Regions from separate parts of the Qipengyuania sp. SS22 genome, predicted to be linked through region 2. Evidence: predicted binding sites of a transcription regulator. Region 2 holds the regulator's gene; the other holds the start of a gene.
What was found. Region 2 encodes LexA, which represses DNA repair genes until DNA is damaged. Its sites were predicted from a motif close to GTTCCNCNCTTGTTCT; they were not measured.

Region 1: a site for LexA is predicted at 3,898-3,913, ahead of N6L26_RS01785 (deoxyguanosinetriphosphate triphosphohydrolase). Genes of this name have one in related genera too.

What each region holds. Positions count from the first base shown of each region.
Region 1 is NZ_CP107048.1:365,616-374,569, reverse strand. It holds gene N6L26_RS01800 (fatty acid--CoA ligase) at 1-1,468, opposite strand, end outside; gene N6L26_RS01795 (ABA4-like family protein) at 1,548-2,003, opposite strand; gene N6L26_RS01790 (NAD(P)H-binding protein) at 2,003-2,704, opposite strand; gene N6L26_RS01785 (deoxyguanosinetriphosphate triphosphohydrolase) at 2,697-3,857, opposite strand; gene N6L26_RS01780 (aspartate/glutamate racemase family protein) at 3,971-4,660, opposite strand; gene N6L26_RS01775 (alpha/beta fold hydrolase) at 4,737-5,717, opposite strand; gene N6L26_RS01770 (SO2930 family diheme c-type cytochrome) at 5,714-6,679, opposite strand; gene N6L26_RS01765 (parallel beta-helix domain-containing protein) at 6,727-7,917, opposite strand; gene N6L26_RS01760 (hypothetical protein) at 7,983-8,327, opposite strand; gene N6L26_RS01755 (NAD(P)(+) transhydrogenase (Re/Si-specific) subunit beta) at 8,329-8,954, opposite strand, start outside.
Region 2 is NZ_CP107048.1:969,115-978,068, reverse strand. It holds gene gltX (glutamate--tRNA ligase) at 1-1,129, opposite strand, end outside; gene N6L26_RS04790 (ComEC/Rec2 family competence protein) at 1,251-3,362, shown strand; gene lexA (transcriptional repressor LexA) at 3,356-4,045, opposite strand; gene trpC (indole-3-glycerol phosphate synthase TrpC) at 4,193-4,978, opposite strand; gene trpD (anthranilate phosphoribosyltransferase) at 4,980-5,972, opposite strand; gene N6L26_RS04770 (anthranilate synthase component II) at 5,969-6,583, opposite strand; gene pip (prolyl aminopeptidase) at 6,659-7,621, opposite strand; gene N6L26_RS04760 (phosphodiester glycosidase family protein) at 7,618-8,451, opposite strand; gene trpE (anthranilate synthase component I) at 8,448-8,954, opposite strand, start outside.

The sequences.
Region 1 (8,954 bases), 600 kb from region 2:
ATTCGGGAATGACATCGACCGTCTTGGGGACCTTGAAGCCTGCCAGCCGCTCGCGCGTGAAGGTGATGATATCCTCGGCATCGACCGCGCTGCCGGGTTTGGCCACCACGCAGGCCTTGACCGCTTCGCCCCAGGTAACGTCGGGCACGCCGATTACCGCCACTTCGCCCACCGCCGGGTGGCCGTAGATCGCGCTTTCGACCTGTGCGGGGTAGACGTTCTCGCCGCCCGAAATGATCATGTCCTTGATGCGGTCCTGGATATAGACGTAGCCATCCTCGTCCATGTAGGCGGCGTCGCCGGTGTACATCCAGCCGTCCTTGAGCGCGCCCTCGGTCGCATCGGGCAGGTTCCAGTAGCCCTGCATGTTCGACGGGCTCTTGCACACCAGTTCGCCCACTTCGCCATGCGGCAGTTCGGCGCCGTCTTCGCCGACGACCTTGAGTTCGGCGCCCGGCACGGCCTTGCCCGCGCTGCGCATGCGCTGGTTACCGTCGAGCGCGTGGTCTTCGGGCGGGAGCATGGCGATGGTGCCGGTCGTCTCGGTCATGCCGTAGCATTGCAGGAAGCCTGCGCCGGGAATGGTCTGCACCGCCTCACGCAGCAGGTCGAGCGGGATCGGCGCGGCCCCATACATGACGTATTTGACCGCCGACATGTCGGTGTCCTTCGCGCGCGGGTGCTGCACCACCATCTGCAGCGCGGCGGGCACGATGAACAGCCGGGTGATCCCCTGTTCGAAGCCGTCGAGCACGCCGTCGGGCGTGAATTCGGACTGGACGATGCCGCGGATACCTGCCGCGATCGCCATGATGCCAAGCCCGGTCCCGCCGATATGCGCGCACGGCATGCAGATCAGGATCGCCTCGTCCTCGTCCCAGCTCGACCATGGCTGTGCCGCCTGTTCGGCGGGCTGGCGCAGCGAGAACAGGTTGGCATTGGTCAGGACCGCACCCTTGGGATTGCCCGTGGTGCCCGAAGTGTAGAGCTGGAGGACGGGATCGTCGGGTCCCGCGCCGTCGAACACATCGGCAGGTGCGGCGGCGATTTCGCGCTGGGCGGTGGGCGTGTCGATAATCTCGGGGGGCGTATCCAGTTCGCCGCAGGCCTTGGCGGCAAGTTCGCCAAACCCTTCGTCGATGAACACCAGCTTCGCGCCGGTATCGCCGAGGATATAGGCAATCTCGGGCGCGGCAAGACGCCAGCCGATCGGCACCATGACCACGCCGATGCGCGCAGCGGAATAGAACAGTTCGAAATAATGGCGCGCGTTCTTGCCCAGCCAGGCGATCCGGTCACCCTTGCCCACCCCGTGCGCGGCGAGCATCGCCACGATCCGGCGCGAGCGGTCCTCCAGCTCGGCGAAGGTCAGCGCCGCGCCATCCTGTTCAAGCGCGACCTGATCGGGCTTTTCCTGCGCCCAATGCGTGATGAGCTCATCGAAGGTGAGCTTTTCGGTGTCTGCCATATATCCTCTCCGCTGTTTTCAGCAGTTGGGGGGCATCATGGCAGGTCGGTTGCTTCGCGCAACCCGATTCCGACAGGCGTTAGTGCCAGCGTCCGCCGGCCCGCGCGCGGCGTTCGCGAATGGCCAGCCAGAGGAACAGGCCGAGCGGCCCGGCGAAGAAGGTGGCGAGCAGGATCGGCGCCTGCAGCAGCCGCGAAAAGCCCTTCGCATCGGCATCGCGCGCAATCCACAGACCGGCGAAGAGATCGAAGGCAAGGTAGTGGATCCAGCCGACGGTCACGCCGCCATCGCTGGCGAAGATCGCGCGCACGCCCTCGATCGTCGAGAAGCTGGCCGCTTCACCCGAGCCGAGGGGAGCGGGGTCGAAGGCGCCCGCCAGGATACCGATCAGGCCGACGGTATAGGCAAGGCACAGCAGCCCCACCCCGGCGTAGAGCACCGCCGCCAGCAGCGCCGGCCAGCGGGGCAACAGGATCAATCCGGCCCACATTATCATGGCAAGCACGCTGGCTGTCCCGAAGGCCGTATCCCACATCAGATTACCTCATAATCGATTTGCGGCAGCGTATGCGCGGCACGCTGGATGGCGTCGTTATCATGGACGAAGCGCCCACGCGCGGCGCGTTTGGCGAGCGCCAACGCTGCCCGCGCAACGACATCGACCTTGATACCACGATACTGGCGGTATTTGCCATGGAGCAGCAGGTTCGCCACCGGCGCAGCCGCGATGCCGAACCGCTCGGCAGGTCGGTGATCGTTCTCGCGCGTGCCGCGCAGCAGGCCGGGGCGCAGGATATCGAGCCGATTGAAGCGTAGCTTGGTCAATTCGCGTTCGACCTCGCCCTTCACGCGCAGGTAGAACGGTTTCACCATCGGATCGGCGCCGACCGAGCTGATGTGAACGAACCGCTCGACGCCCAGTTCGCGTGCCGCGCGCGCGGTGTCGAGCACGAGGTCCTGATCGACCGCGCGAAACGCCGCCTCGTCCGCGCCCGCCTTCTTCCACGTCGTGCCCAGCGCGCAGATGATAGCCCTGGGCTGGACTGCCTCGATCACTTCTCCCCATTTGGCGGGCTCGGCCACGAACAATTCCATGCGGATGCCGCGCGGCAGCGCCGCCTCGCGCCGGGCGATACCGGTCAGGCGCAGATCCTCGCGTCCGACGCATTGCCTGATCACGCTCGACCCGACGAGCCCGGTGGCGCCGATCAGGGCGATGCGGACGGCGTCAGACATTGCTCAACCCTTCGGGCATGCTGCCATAGATGCGGCTGCACTGGGTGATCGCATAACGATCGGTCATCCCGGCAATGAAATCCGCAATATGACGGCTGCGCCGGGGTTCCTGCGCGGGCAGCGTGGCCAGCCAGTCCTCGGGCATCGTGCCGGGGTCTTCATGATAGGCGGTAAACAGCCGCGCGATCACGTTGCGTGCGCGTTCGGCGGTGGCGAGCTGTTCCTCGTGATAATAGAGCCGGTCGTACATGAAGCGCTTGAGCACGCGTTCGCGTTCACCCATCGCGGGCGAGAACCCGGCGAGTTGGCGGCCCGCATTGCGCACTTCGTCGACACTCGCAATACCCTGCACCTGTTCGCGCGTATGCGTGAGGACATCGTTGACCATCAGGCCGATCTGCGTGCGGACCAGTTCGCGCAGCTGGCGATCGCGTGGGGCAAAGGGAAAGCGTTTCTCTACCGCGCGCCACTGATCCGCCAGCCAGTCGAGCGCGAGCAGATCGTCGAGCTCGAGGAAGCCGGCGCGCAAGCCGTCGTCGATGTCGTGATTGTCATAGGCGATATCGTCCGCCACCGCTGCAACCTGCGCCTCGAGCGAGGGCCAGGTCGCGAGGTCGAGCGGGAAGGCGCGGTCGATTTCGGCCAGCGCCCAACTGGGCGACGCCACCGGACCATTGTGCTTGGCCAGCCCTTCGAGCGTTTCCCAGGTGAGGTTGAGCCCGTCATGGTCGCAATAGGGGCTTTCGAGGCGCGCAAGCGTGCGCAGCCCTTGTGCATTGTGGTCATAGCCGCCGGCATGGACCATTGCTTCTCCAAGCGCCTTCTCGCCAGCATGGCCGAAAGGCGGATGGCCGATATCGTGACCCAGACAGAGCGCTTCGGTAAGGTCCTCGTCCAGTCCCAATTCGCGCGCCAGCACGCGGCCGACCTGCGCGACCTCGATACTGTGCGTCAGCCGGGTCCGGTAATGATCGCCATCGGGCGAGACGAACACCTGCGTCTTGGAACGCAGGCGGCGAAAGGCGATCGAATGGACGATGCGGTCGCGGTCGCGCTGGAATTCGCTGCGCGGGCCGCGCGACCCCTCGCGTTCCTCGGTGAATTCGCGACCGCGGCTGGCGGCGGGATCGGAAGCGTAGGGGGCTGTGTGCATGCCCGCCGGGGCTTAGGTCAGCACCGGGTGGGCGACAACGTGAACGAAAAGCGAACCCGGCGGATTATCGGCAGAATGTGCGCCTGCACAGCCGGGTTCGGCAGTTCGCGGATTTACCCGAGGATCCAGTCGGCTGCGGCGCGGCAGTGGATGTCGGTGGAATCGTAGACCGGCAGCACATTGGCATCGGTGTCCACCACCAGTTCAAGTTCGGTGCAGGCCAGCACGATCGCCTCGGCGCCGTCCTTTTCCTTCATCGTGATGATGGTCTTGAGCGCGCGTTCGGCATCGCGGGTGACGCGGCCCAGCATCAATTCCTTGTAGATGATCCCGTCGACCAGCTCCACATCGTTGGGATCGGGCGGCAGCAGATCGACCCCGTGGCCGACCAACCGCTGGCGATAGAAGCTTTCGGTCATCACGAAGCGCGTGCCGAGCAACGCGGCGCTCTTGCACTCGGCGTCTTCCATCGCCTGGCCGACACTGTCGGCGATGTGCAGCACGGGGATCGAAACCGCTTCGGTCAGGCGGTCATAGACCTTGTGCATGGCATTGGCGGCGATCACCAGACCTTCGGCCCCGGCGCTTTCCAGCCGCCGCGCGGATTCGACCAGGGTCGCAGCGATGGTGTCCCAGTCGTTGGCATTCTTGGCCGCGGCGATGGGCGCGTAATCGAGGCTTTCGATGAGCAGCGGCGGGCTGGCCAAGGGAGCCGCCCGCTTCTGCACGGATTTGTTGATCCGTTCGTAATAGGCGCGGGTCGAGATCCAGCTCATCCCCCCGATAATGCCAAGCTTACGCAACCGTCTGTCCCCTATTTCGCCCTGATGTTCGCAAGACCGCGGTTTGGCCGCGTATCAGGGCCTTACAACGGGCGGGTCACGAGGCGGTTCCTTCCTCCGGGACATCTTGCGTCGCGAGCACTTCGCCCAGCCAGATCCGCAGGTCTGCAACGCTTTGTTCGGGCGCTTCTTCCATCGGGATATGGCCGACACCCGGGTAGTTAGCGAGCGTCGCATTGGGCAGGTGGTCCATGTACCAGCGGGCCGCAGCATAGGGGATCAGGCTGTCTTCCTCGCCCCACATCACCAGCGTGGGAACTGTCACCGCCGCGATCTGCGCAGCGTCGAAATTCCTGCGCGGCGTTGCAAAGCGCTGGCGCGTCGCGGTGCGGTTGCCCGGATAGCGCGCGAGCTCCCAATAACGGTCGACCGCGTCCGGGGTCACCACCGCCTGGTTGGAGACGCTTTGCGACAGGCTGCGCTCGACCAGCGAACGCGGCAGCATCTGGCTCATCACATTGCCTACGCCGGGCATGGCGGCCAGCCGGAAGGCGAGATTGCCGCCGCCGTCGCGCTCGACCGGCGCGCCGGCGGCATCGACCAGTACCAGCCCGTCGAGGCGGTCCGGATTGGCGATCGCATATCCCATCGCGATGGCCCCACCCATCGAATTGCCCGCCAGCGTGAAGCGTTCGACATTGAGCGCATCGGCCACCGTGTCGATATCCTCCACGAAAGCTTCAAGCGTATAATCGGCGTCGGATGCGGGACCGGTCAGCCCGTGCCCGCGCTGGTCGAAACGGATCACGCGGTAGTCGCTCTTGAGCGCGTCGGCCCAGGTCTGCCAGGTGTGGAGATCGGCATTCGAGCCGTGCAGCAGGATGACGACCGGTGCATCGCGCGGGCCTTCGTCGCGGACGTGCACGCGGCGGGTCCCGTTGATCGCCAGCATTTGCGACGGCGGGGTGCCGTATTTCGCATACATTGCGTCGGCATCGGTATCGGGGACGCGCAGCACGAAGAATGCTGCAACCAGCACCAGCGCCAGCCCGCCCAGTATCCGCCAGAACCATTTCACGGCGCCATCTCCTCGATCCAGCGGCGCACGATGGTGAGCCCTTCTTCATCCACTGTCGCCTTGCCCAGTTCGGGCATCGCCACACCGGGTTCTGGGCTGGCCATGCGATAGATCAGGATCGACGCGTCGGGCGATCCGGGTACGATATCGAACAGATGACCACCCGCGCCGCGACCGGCGGCGACGGGGCGCTTGCCGATGCCCAGCGCGTCGGGCGATTGCTGTTCCCATCTCAGGTCGAGCCCGCTGTTCGACGCAGTCGCACCGGGCTGGTGGCAATGCGCGCAGTTCACGTCGAGATAGGCGCGCGCGGCAGACGTCAGCGGCGCGTTTTCGCGCTCCTCCCACAGCGGCAACTGGTCCGCATCCTGCGGCATCGTATCGAGATGCCCGTCCGCGACCATCCGGCTCAACCAGGCGTGCGACAGGTTGCGCGCCTTGGGGCCAATGGGGACCACTTCACCGCTCAGCCCGTGGCATTCCTTGCACTGGTTCTTGTTGGGGACGCGGTAGCTGATCGCCTGCCCCGCCGGGGTGGTCAGGTCGATCCGCGCGCCGACAACCGCGAGCCGGGCGTCGGTCTGTTCGTCATTCCACAGATAGGGCAGCGCCAGCCAGCCCTCGGCGCGGTGCAGCAAGACGCGGGTTTCGATCAACCGCCGTTCGCTCCCCTCGCCGAATGCGAAAGTCTTGATCAGCGCGGTCCCGACCGGCAGATCGAGCAGGCCCTCGCCCTGCGCGGTGAACTGCGTGCCCGCCGCCCGGTAGACAAACCGAAGTTTCTCCGCGCCATCGGAATAAAGCGGCGTGTTCAGGCGGTATGGATAGACATGCGGCACGGGTACCTGCGCGCCGGGGTCATCGAAGAACCCGTAATCCGACAGCAGGCGCGGCATGCCGTCGCCCATGATCGCGGCATCATTGACATATTCGGGCGGCGGCGGGGTCGCACGCGCGATCATGGCGCCCGAAAGCGCAAATGCCGCACACGCCAACCACCCGAATGACCTCATCCGCCAAGCCTTTCGTCGAGAGCAGCAGGCGCGCCGATGCCGCTACGGTCGAACTCGCCCACAGGCGCGGCGACGCTCAGCGGGCCGGGTTGCGCCGCGCCGAGCCCCTTGCCCGCTTCGGTCAGGTTGAGGTTCCAGCCCGCGGTCCCCTCGGCCGCCGACAGCGAGCCCAGACCATCCCACAGCACCGGCGGCAGCTCGCCGCCGAAGGCCGCCAGCAGCATGTCCGCGCCGTCGAGCTGCGGATCGTAACCGCCGCCGTCATAGCGGTTTTCGCCCACCACCACATCGCGCGGCAGCGGATTGTACCGCTCGTCCTCGAAACCCTGCGTATAGGCGATGACCATGATCGGCGCGGTCGGATTGCGCGACAGGATGTTGTCTTCGATCAGCACCTTGTCATTGGCCATCACCATGATTCCGGTGCCGCGCCGCACACCTGCGACGATATTGCCCGGGGGCGCGAAATTGGGCGTGTCGTTGGCGACGACCAGATTGTTCGCGACGATCACATTGCCCCCGCCCATCACGGGAAGATTGGGCAGGTCGAACACCAGGATCCCGCCGGTGTTGCGCGTGGCGACATTGTGTTCGACCAGCGCGTTGCGGCTGTTCTCGATCTCGATCCCGGCGACATTCGCCTCGGCGATCGAATTGCGCACGGTAATGTTGTGCGACTGGCCGACGTAAATGCCTGCATCCGATGCGCCGGTGACCTTGACCCCGTCGACCAGGACCCCGTCGCTTTCGACCGGATAGACGCCGTAGGCGCCGTTTTCGGCATGCGGTCCGCGCGTCCACGTCACACGAATACGGTAATAGACGATATCGTCCGCGCCCTTGGACTTCACCCCGTCGCCCTTGGGGTTCTCGAGCGCGAAATCGCGCAGGGTGACGCCATGGCTGGTCACCAGCAGGCCTTCGCCTGCCCCCTGCTGGGTCGTGAAGTCGAGCACGGTACCGTCCATCCCCGCGCCGCGCACGGTGACGCCGTCGACATCGAGACTGAGACCATCGGTCAGCGTATAGCGGCCTGCAGCCAGCACGATTTCGTCGCCCGGTTCGGCAAGGATCAGCGCTTCCTGCAAGGTTTCCTGCGCGCCTTCACCCGGCGCGACATTATGCGTGGCGGCAATGGCAGGTGCAGCGCTTGCAAGCAGCGCGGCGGCAATCGACAGTCTGATCATCATGAGTCTCTCCCTTGCAACCTATAGTGCCGCAAGGACGGGCGATTGCAAGCGTAGCGGACGCCTCAGCGTCCCGCGAAGGCACAGACGGCGGCAGAGCTTGCCGCGACCTCCAGCACCTCGCTGTCGCCCACGCGGCGAACGCGTTCGAGAAATTCGGCAATGCTCAACGGAATGTCCGCTTCGCCATCCTCGGCGCGCAGGTTTTCCAGCTTGCGCAATTGGGCAACCGAAAGCCGCTGCGCCATCCGCCCGGCCATGCATTCGGCCATCGGCTGCGGCAGCCCGCGCGCGACGAATTCATTCTCGAGCCGGTCCTCGACCGTGGCCTGCAGCTCGCCGCCGACAGTCGCCCACAGTACCACCCCGCCGACAACCAACAGCGCAAGAACGATCAGGATGCGTTTCATCTCAGTCGAGCGCTTTCACGATTTCCTCGACCATCTTCTTCGCATCGGACAGCAGCATCATCGTCTGGTCCATGTAGAAGACGTCATTGTCGACACCCGCATAGCCGACACCGCCCATGCTGCGCTTGATGAAGAACACCTGTTTGGCCTTGTCGACATCGAACACGGGCATGCCGTAGATCGGGCTGGATTTGTCGGTCTTGGCCGCGGGGTTCACCACATCGTTCGCGCCGATGATGAAGGCGACATCGGCCTGCGCGAACTCGCTGTTGATGTCCTCCAGCTCGAAGACCTTGTCGTAATCTACCGATGCTTCGGCGAGCAGCACGTTCATGTGCCCGGGCATGCGGCCCGCGACCGGATGGATGGCGAACTTCACCTCGACACCCTTTTCTTCGAGCAGGTCGGTCATCTCGCGCAGTGCATGTTGCGCCTGCGCCACCGCCATGCCGTAGCCGGGGATGATGATGACCTTCTCCGCCTGTTCGAGCATGAACGCCGCATCGGCCGCGCTACCGGTCTTGTAGGGGCGCTGCTCTTTCGCTTCGCCGCCACCGGCGCTGGCATCCGCGCCAAAGCCGCCCGCGATCACCGAGAGGAAGCTGCGGTTCATGGCGCGGCACATGA
Region 2 (8,954 bases):
ACAGAAAGGCAGCGCTATCAGCGAGTTCGTTGACGGACTTCGCGCGCGTTTTGAACACGGGCATCGCCTCGGCAAGCAGCGCTTCATCGGCCTGTTCGCCGATCCGCTGCGCCACGATCTTGGCCAGCCGGGTATCGTCTGCCTCGCGGATATAATGGCCGTTGAGGTTCTGCAGCTTCTTGATGTCGAACCGCGCGGGGCCCTTGCCGACGCCGTCGAGATCGAACAGCTCGATCGCTTCCTCGCGAGAGATCTCCTCGCGGTCGCCATGGCCCCAACCGAGCCGGAGGAGATAGTTGAACAGCGCTTCGGGCAGGACGCCTTCGTCATCGCGATAGGCGGCAACTCCGACGGCGCCGTGGCGCTTGGACATCTTCGCGCCGTCCGGCCCGTGGATCAGCGGCACATGCGCATAGACCGGATCGGGCCAATTGCCTTCGACCTGGTCCATCGCGCGGATCACGGGCAGTTGGCGAAAGGCGTTGTTGAGGTGGTCGTCGCCGCGGATGACATGGGTCACGCCCATGTCGTGATCGTCCACCACCACCGCGAGCATGTAGGTCGGCGTCCCGTCGGCGCGCAGCAGGACGTAATCGTCGATCTCGGCATTCTTGACCGTGACCTTGCCCTGGACCTGGTCGTGAATGGTGGTTTCGCCCTCGGTTGGCACCTTGAGGCGGATCACATAGGGCGCACCTTCGGGCGCTTCGCCCGGATCGCGGTCGCGCCAGCGGCGGTCGTAGCGCATCGGCTGCTTGTTCGCCCGCTGCTGCGCGCGCATGCCCTCGAGTTCTTCGGGTGTGGCGAAGCATTTGTAGGCATGCCCCGCGTCGAGCAGCTTGTGCGCAACCTCGGCATGGCGCTCGGCGCGGTCGGACTGGAACACCGGCGCCTCGTCGAAGTCGAGGCCAAGCCAGTCGAGCCCTTCGATTATCTTGTCGATCGCATCCTGCGTGCTGCGCTTGCGATCGGTATCCTCGATCCGCAGCAAGGTGCGACCGCCATGGTGCCGCGCATAAAGCCAGTTGAATAGAGCCGTACGCGCGCCGCCGATATGGAGATATCCGGTGGGCGAGGGAGCGAAGCGGGTGACGACCGGAGGGGTCTCGCTGCCACTATCGCTTGCCATTGTCACTCGCTTCCTTTCAAACACTTGCATGGCGACGCAGGGGACGCCTTCGGTACCGATGGGGGAGGCGGACGAAGAGGCCCGCCCCGCAGTGCCGCGCCCTTGGCGCATGCGCGGTCTCTTGTCCAGTTTCGCCGGGCGATCCGAAGCATTTCTGGAAGGCGCGGAATTCGACCGCGGGCCGTGGTTGGCGGTCGCTTTCGCAGGGGGGATCGGGCTGTGGTTCTATCTCGACGCGCCATGGCAATGGCTGGCGGTAATCGGCGGCGCGGCGGGCGGTGCAACCGCGGCTTTCGCGCGGTGGCGCGGCAGGGACGGACGCATCTATTTGCTGGCTGCAAGCCTGTCGATCCTGATCGCCCTCGCGCTTGGTATGTCGCTGGTATGGGCGCGCTCGGCGATGGTGGGGGCGGAGCCGATTGCGTATCCGCAGTTCGAGCGGATCGACGGGCGTGTCCTCGAGCGCGAGGAGCAACCGGCGGAGGATCGGGTTCGGCTTGTTCTGGCCGCGCGCGATGCGGAGACCGGGCGGGCGGTCGCCTATCGCGTGAACCTGCCGCTGGCGAAGGACCGGCCAGCCCTGCGCGAAGGCGCGCGGGTGCGGCTGTCGGCGCGGCTGATGCCGCCATCCCCGCCAATCGTCCCCGGAGCGTATAATTTCGCGCGGCGCGCCTGGTTCGACGGACTGTCGGCAACCGGATCGGTCGTGGGAGAGGTCGAGTTGGTCACGCCGCCGCCGCCCTCCCGGCTGACCGTGGCCTCGATCCAGCGGCGGCTGTCGGCGCATGTGCGCGGCCGCCTCGAGGGAACGCCGGGAGCGATTGCAGCAACGCTGGCCAGTGGCGATCGCGGCGCCATTCCCGAGCGCGACGAGGAGGCCATGCGCGATGCGGGTCTGACCCATCTGCTGTCGATCAGCGGGTTGCATGTCAGCGCGATCATCGCGGCGAGCTATATTGTGGTCCTTAAGCTGCTGGCGCTGTGGCCTTGGCTTGCCCTGCGGGTACGGCTGCCACTGGTCGCCGCAGGTGCAGCGGCGCTGGCGGGGATCGCTTATACGCTGCTGACGGGCGCGCAGGTGCCGACCGTGCGCAGTTGTATCGGTGCACTGCTGGTGCTGGTCGCACTGGCACTGGGGCGTGAGCCGCTTTCGCTGCGGATGGTCGCGATTGCCGCAGGCGTGGTGCTCGCACTGTGGCCTGAATCGCTGGTCGGGCCGAGCTTCCAGATGAGCTTTGCGGCCGTCATCGCGATTGTCTCGCTGCACAATGTGCAAGTCATCCGCGATTTCCTCGCGCCGCGCGAGGAGAGTGGGTTGCGGCGGTTCCTGCGACGAACCGCGATCCTGTTTCTCACCGGGCTGGTGATCGAACTCGCGCTGATGCCGATCGTGCTGTTTCACTTCCATCGCGCCGGCGTTTACGGCGCCGCGGCCAATCTGATTGCCATTCCGCTGGTGACCTTCGTGTCGATGCCGCTGGTGGCGCTGGCGTTGGTGCTCGACCTTGTCGGCGCAGGCGGGCCCGTGTGGTGGCTGGTCGGGCATTCGCTCGATCTGTTGCTGGGCATTGCCCATCTGTTTGCCGAGCAGCCGGGTTCGGTAAAGCTGGCCCCGCGGATCGGGATGGGCGCGATCACGCTGTATCTGGTCGGTGCGCTGTGGCTGGCGCTGTGGCAGGGCAGGGCGCGCCTGTGGGGTATCGGACCCGTCGTGGTGGCTGCGGTGCTCATGCTGCAGGCCCCGGTGCCCGATATCCTGATCACGCGCGACGGGCGTGATATCGGCATTGCGAACGAGGCCGAGCGGCTGTTGGTGCTACGCGATAGCGCGGGTGGATATGCGCAAGAGAACCTGCTCGAGCTTGCCGGAACCGACCGGCAACCGCTGGCTATCGCGGATTGGCCGCACAGCCGCTGCAGCGACGAATTCTGTTCGTTGACCGTCACGCGCGAGGGCCGCGCATGGTCCCTGCTGATTGCGCGGAGTCACAACCTGGTCGAGGAACGCGCGCTGGCTGCAGCCTGCAGGAACTCCGACATCGTCATCGCCGATCGCTTCCTGCCGCGCAGTTGCCGCCCACGGTGGCTCAAGGCCGACCGGCGTTTTCTGGAGAGGGAAGGCGGGGTTGCGCTCTATCTGGGCGCCCGGCGTATCGATACCGTGGCGCAGGATCAGGGCAAGCATGGCTGGTGGCGCGCGTCCGATGAGAAACGCGCGCCCCGCAATCAGTGATACCGGCGCAGCAGCCCGGCCAGCTTTCCTTGCACCTGTACGCGGTGGGAGTCGTACACCTGCGGCTCGTAAGAACCATTGGCGGGGTCGAGGATCACGCGCCCCGCGTCCTTGCGCAGATATTTGAGCGTGGCTTCCTCGTTGTCGACCAGTGCGACCACGATTTCGCCGTCGCGGGCGCTGTCGGTCCGCTTCACCAAGGCGAAGTCGCCATCGAAAATGCCTGCTTCGATCATCGAATCGCCCGAAACCTCGAGCGCGTAATGTTCGCCCGGGCCGAGCAGGGCGGCGGGTACCGGCATGCTCGACTGGCCTTCGATCGCTTCGATCGGGGCGCCCGCGGCAATGCGGCCGTGAAGCGGGACATCGATGATGTCATTGGCGGGTTCGGGCGCGACGGGCTTGGGCGTGATGGCCGATACCACGGAATCGTTCGCGGGGGCAGGCTGGGTCGAGCCCATCACCGCGTTCTCGGGCAGCTTGACCACTTCGAGCGCGCGCGCGCGGTTGGGCAGACGGCGGATAAAGCCGCGCTCTTCAAGCGCCGAGATCAGGCGGTGCACGCCTGACTTGCTCTTGAGGTCGAGCGCTTCCTTCATTTCCTCGAAACTCGGCGAAATGCCGGTGTCTTCCAGGCGCTGCTGGATAAAGCGGATCAATTCGTGCTGCTTGGCGGTCAGCATGGTGCGAACTCCCGTATCGCCTGTTCACAAAGCTGTGAACGAATACGGAACAATTAAGCAACCTGATTCGTCAAGTCAAGCAATCCCGCCATTTTCGAGTGATTTACACAGGAACACCTGTTCCCGATTTGCTCCACAGGGGCTGCGTCAATGCCCGAGCAGAGCGCGGGTCGCGGCAGTGACATCGACCTGTCGCATCAGGCTTTCGCCGACGAGGAAACTGCGGACGCCCGAACGCGCGAGCCGCACACAATCGTCATTGGTCGTGATGCCGCTTTCGCCGACCAGCAGTGCGCCCTCGGGGGCGAGCGGGGCAAGCATCTCGGTGGTGGCGAGATCGGTAGTGAAACTGCGCAAATCGCGATTGTTGACGCCGATCAGGCGCGAGCGGAGGCGCGCGGCGCGGTCCATTTCGGCGCGATCATGTACCTCGACCAGAACATCCATACCGAAGTCGAGCGCCGCCGCTTCGATCTCGGCCATGGTGCTGTCGTCCAGCGCGGCAACAATGATCAGGATCGCATCGGCCCCGATCGCGCGTGCTTCAGCGACCTGCCACGGATCGACCATGAAATCCTTGCGTAGGGCAGGCAGATCGCAGGCGGCGCGGGCGGCGACGAGGTAATCTTCATGGCCCTGGAAATAGGGAGCGTCGGTCAGCACCGAAAGGCAAGCAGCTCCGCCCGCGGCATAGGCCCGCGCATGATCTGCGGGCTGGAAATCTTCGCGAATCAAGCCCTTGGACGGCGAAGCTTTCTTGATTTCGGCAATCAGGCCGAAGCCGTCCCGTTGGGCCCGAGCGAGGGCTGACTGGAACCCACGGGGCGCCGACTGCTGTTTCGCGCGCGCTTCGAGATCGGCGAGCGTGTGATTGCGCTTGCGGGCGGCGACCTCGTCGCGCTTGGTGGCGCAGATTTCTTCCAGCTTGTTCATCTCAGGCGGTCATCGCGATCCAGTTATCGAGCAGCGCTTTGGCCTTGCCCGAGTCCAGTGCTTCGGCCGCGATCTCCGCGCCCTCGGTCCAGTCGTCGGTACGGCCAGCAATGATCAGCGTTGCTGCCGCGTTGAGCAGCACCGCATCGCGATAGGCGCCCGGGCTGCCGCCGAGCAGCGCCTCGAGCGCGCGTGCATTATACGCCGGATCGCCGCCGCGGATCGCCTCGACCGGGGAATGCGACAGATTGGCTTCCACCGCGACCACGCGGCGCATTTCGAAATCATTGCCCTGGACATCGGCTAGCTCGTTGCCGCCAGCCAGGCTCAGCTCGTCCAGCCCTTCGTCACCCGAGGCGATGAAGGTGCGCTCGGTCCCCAGTTTGGCCTTTGCTGCGGCATAGATGGGCACATAGGCGGGACGGGCGATGCCGATCAGCTGGCGTCTGACGCCGGCGGGATTCGACAAGGGCCCCATCAGGTTGAAGATCGTGCGCACGCCGAGCTTTTGCCGGATCGGCTGAATTCGGCCCATCGCTGGGTGGTGGTTCTTGGCGAAAAGGAAGCAAATTCCCAATTCTGCCAGAGTCTTCTCCGCGCTTCTTCCCGCTGCTTCCATATCGAGACCGAGCGCTTCGAGCGTGTCCGCAGCGCCCGCCTTGCTGCTCGCCGCACGATTGCCGTGCTTGGCCACGGGCACACCGCAGGCGGCGACCACCAGGCTCACCGCGGTCGAGACGTTGAGCGTGTGATGCCCATCGCCGCCGGTGCCGCAGCAGTCGACTGTCCCCTCGGGAGCAATGATCGGGATCAGCCGCGCTCGGAGCGCACGGGCCGCGCCGGCGATCTCATCGGAGGTTTCGCTGCGCGCCGACATGTCGATCAGGAAGCGCGCGATGTCCTCGTCGCCGGTCTCGCTATCGAGGATCCAGCCGAAGACCTCTTCGGCCTCGGCCTCTCCGAGGTGTTGCTTGGCGTCGGGAAGCGTCTTCATGCGGGGACCTTGGCGGCAATACCGCATAGCGCGAGGAAATTGGCCAGCAAGGCATGGCCATGTTCGGTCGCGATGCTTTCGGGATGGAACTGGACGCCGTGGATCGGCAACTCGCGGTGATGGAAGCCCATCACGCTGGTTCCATCGAGGCCGGGCGTTTCGCTGGTGGCATTGATCGCGAGACAGTCCGGATTGTCCTCGACCACCAGCGAGTGATAGCGCGTCGCGGTGAAGGGCGAGGGCAGGTCGGCGAACACACCGCTGGAATCGTGAGTGACCGGAGAGGTCTTGCCATGCATCAGCCCGCCGCGCACCACGCGGCCACCGAAATGCTGGCCGATCGCCTGATGCCCGAGGCAAACGCCTAGCAGCGGTGCGCCGACATCGGCACAGGCTGCCACGAGGTCGAGGCTGACGCCGGCCTCGTTTGGCGTGCAGGGGCCGGGCGATATGAGATAGCCCGCATGGCCCGCCGCCAGCGCCTCGTGTGCCGAGATGGCGTCGTTACGCACCACCTCCACGCCTGCACCCAGTTCCATCAAGTAATGGACCAGGTTGAAGGTGAAGCTGTCGTAATTGTCGATTACGAGGATAGAGCGGCTGTCGGTCATTCGTGGCGTCAATGGCGGGGTAGCGCCGTGCTTTCAAGCAAGGAAAGCTGCGACACGCGAAACGTCAGCGTGACGTCACGCCGCTTTGCCCGCGAGCTTGTCGGTCGCGCGCACGAGGCCGTCGATGATCCCCGGTTCGCTGGCGCTGTGACCGGCATCGTGAACAATCCATAGCTCGGCCTCGGGCCAGGCCTTCTTGAGTGCCCATGCCGCGCCCGGCGGGGTGCAGATGTCGTGACGTCCCTGAACGATGATCCCGGGAATGCCCGCCAGTTTGTCGACATTGGCCAGCAACTCGTTTTCGTCGAGGAAGAAGTCCTCGAGAAAGAACTTCGCGCAGATCCGCGCGAAGGGCACCGCCTTGGCCGGATCGCCGAAGCTCTCGAGCAAATCCTCGTTCGGCAGCAGCGTTGCGACATGGCCTTCCCACAGCGACCATTCGCGCGCCGCGGCAAGCCGCGTGGCTTCGTCGTCACTGGTCAGCCGTTGATAATATGCGCGAACGAGATCGCCCTGTTCGGCTTCGGGAATAAGACCGGTGAACTGGTCCCATTGCTCGGCCATGATCTCGCTGGCGCCATAGCCGTAGAGCCACGACTTTTCCTGCTGCCGCGCGAGGAAGACGCCGCGCAGTACCAGTTCGCTCACCCGGTCGGGATATTTCTGGGCATAGGCCAGCGCGAGGGTCGAGCCCCAACTGCCGCCGAAGGCCTGCCATCTTTCGTGGCCGCACATCTGGCGCAGCCGCTCGATGTCCTCGACGATGCGCCAGGTGTCGTTGTGCTCGATCTCGGCGAAGGGCAGCGACCTGCCGCAGCCGCGCTGGTCGAACAGCAGCACGTCGTAGGCTTTGGGATCCCATTGGCGCCGGTGGTCGGGCGCAATGCCGCCGCCCGGGCCGCCATGGAGGAAGACTGCGGGCTTGGCACCCGGGGTCCCGACGCGTTCCCAATAGAGCGAATGGCCTTCGCCGACATCGAGCATGCCGATCTCGTAGGGTTCGATTTCGGGATAGAGCTGGCGGCGGGTCTCGGTCATTCGGAGGCTTTCTTGCTGACGACGACGATCGGGCCGATGGGCGCGCCGGTATCGAGCCGGTCGGTCACCGGGTTCCACAGGAGCGAGACGGTGTCGTCGAGGAACAGCGCGTTCTTCACTTCGAGCTCGTCCTTGTAGAAGCGGGCGAGCTTGCCGAAGGAAATCGGCGCGTTGGAAATCACGAAATGCGCGCGGCCCTCGTCATCGACGCCGACCGCGTTGCGGATCAGCCGCGAGGGGCCGTCCTGCGTGATCTGCGGGTGGATGCGGCCATCGCTCACCAGCATCGGGCCCGATTGGGTGCCGAATTGCGGCCGTTCGGAAACATTGGCGAGGAACCAGGCGCTGTCGCGCACCATCCATTCGCCCCCGCTGCCGTAGAACACGCCATTGGGCTTCATGTAGAAATTGCCCGAGCCCGTCCCGGTGTTCAGTTCCTGCAAGCGCTGCGCACGCTGGACGAAATAGCCGACCGGCTTGCCGTCGCCGTCGAAGATGCCGGCGTTCATGGCAAAGGCGATGGTCTCGCTATCGCTGGCAGCCGCGAAATCCTTGAGGCTGCGATACCGCTTGTCACCATCGCTCAGCGCCATCGCGATCGTGTGACGTGCGGGCACTGCGAGGCAATGGGTGAGGGGGGTGTCTTCGAAGATAATCGAGCGGCACGCGCTTTCGACCTGGCTGGCCAGCGTCTCGCTCGGGCTGGGCGTGGACGTGGGGGCGGCCTGCGCCTTGCCGTCGATCCGTGCGCGGGCGACGGGCTCCCCTTCGGGCTGGGCTTCGCAGGCTGTCAGCGCGAGCAAGGCCAGCGCGGCAAGTATATGTCTCATTGACCGAACCCGGGCTCCTTCGCGAGGCGTACGGCTTCCCTGGCCGCAGCGAGCAGCGCGCTCGCCTTCGCTTCGCATTCTCTCTGTTCATAAGCGGGATCGCTATCCGCGACTATCCCCGCGCCCGCCTGGACGTGCATGGTCCCATCCTTCACCACCGCGGTGCGCAGGACGATACAGCTGTCGACCGACCCGTCGGGCGCGAAGTATCCCACGCCGCCCGCATAGGGACCGCGCGTGGCAGGCTCGAGTTCGGCGATGATCTCGCAGGCCCGCACCTTGGGTGCGCCGCTGACCGTTCCGGCGGGGAAGCCCGCGAACAGCGCATCGATCGCGTCCTTCGAGCTATCGAGCTGCCCGGTGACATTGCTGACGATATGCATGACGTGGCTGTAGCGTTCGACGGTGAAGCTCTCGGTCACGGTGACGCTGCCCGATTGCGCGACCCGGCCCACATCGTTGCGCCCGAGATCGAGCAGCATCAGATGTTCGGCGCGTTCCTT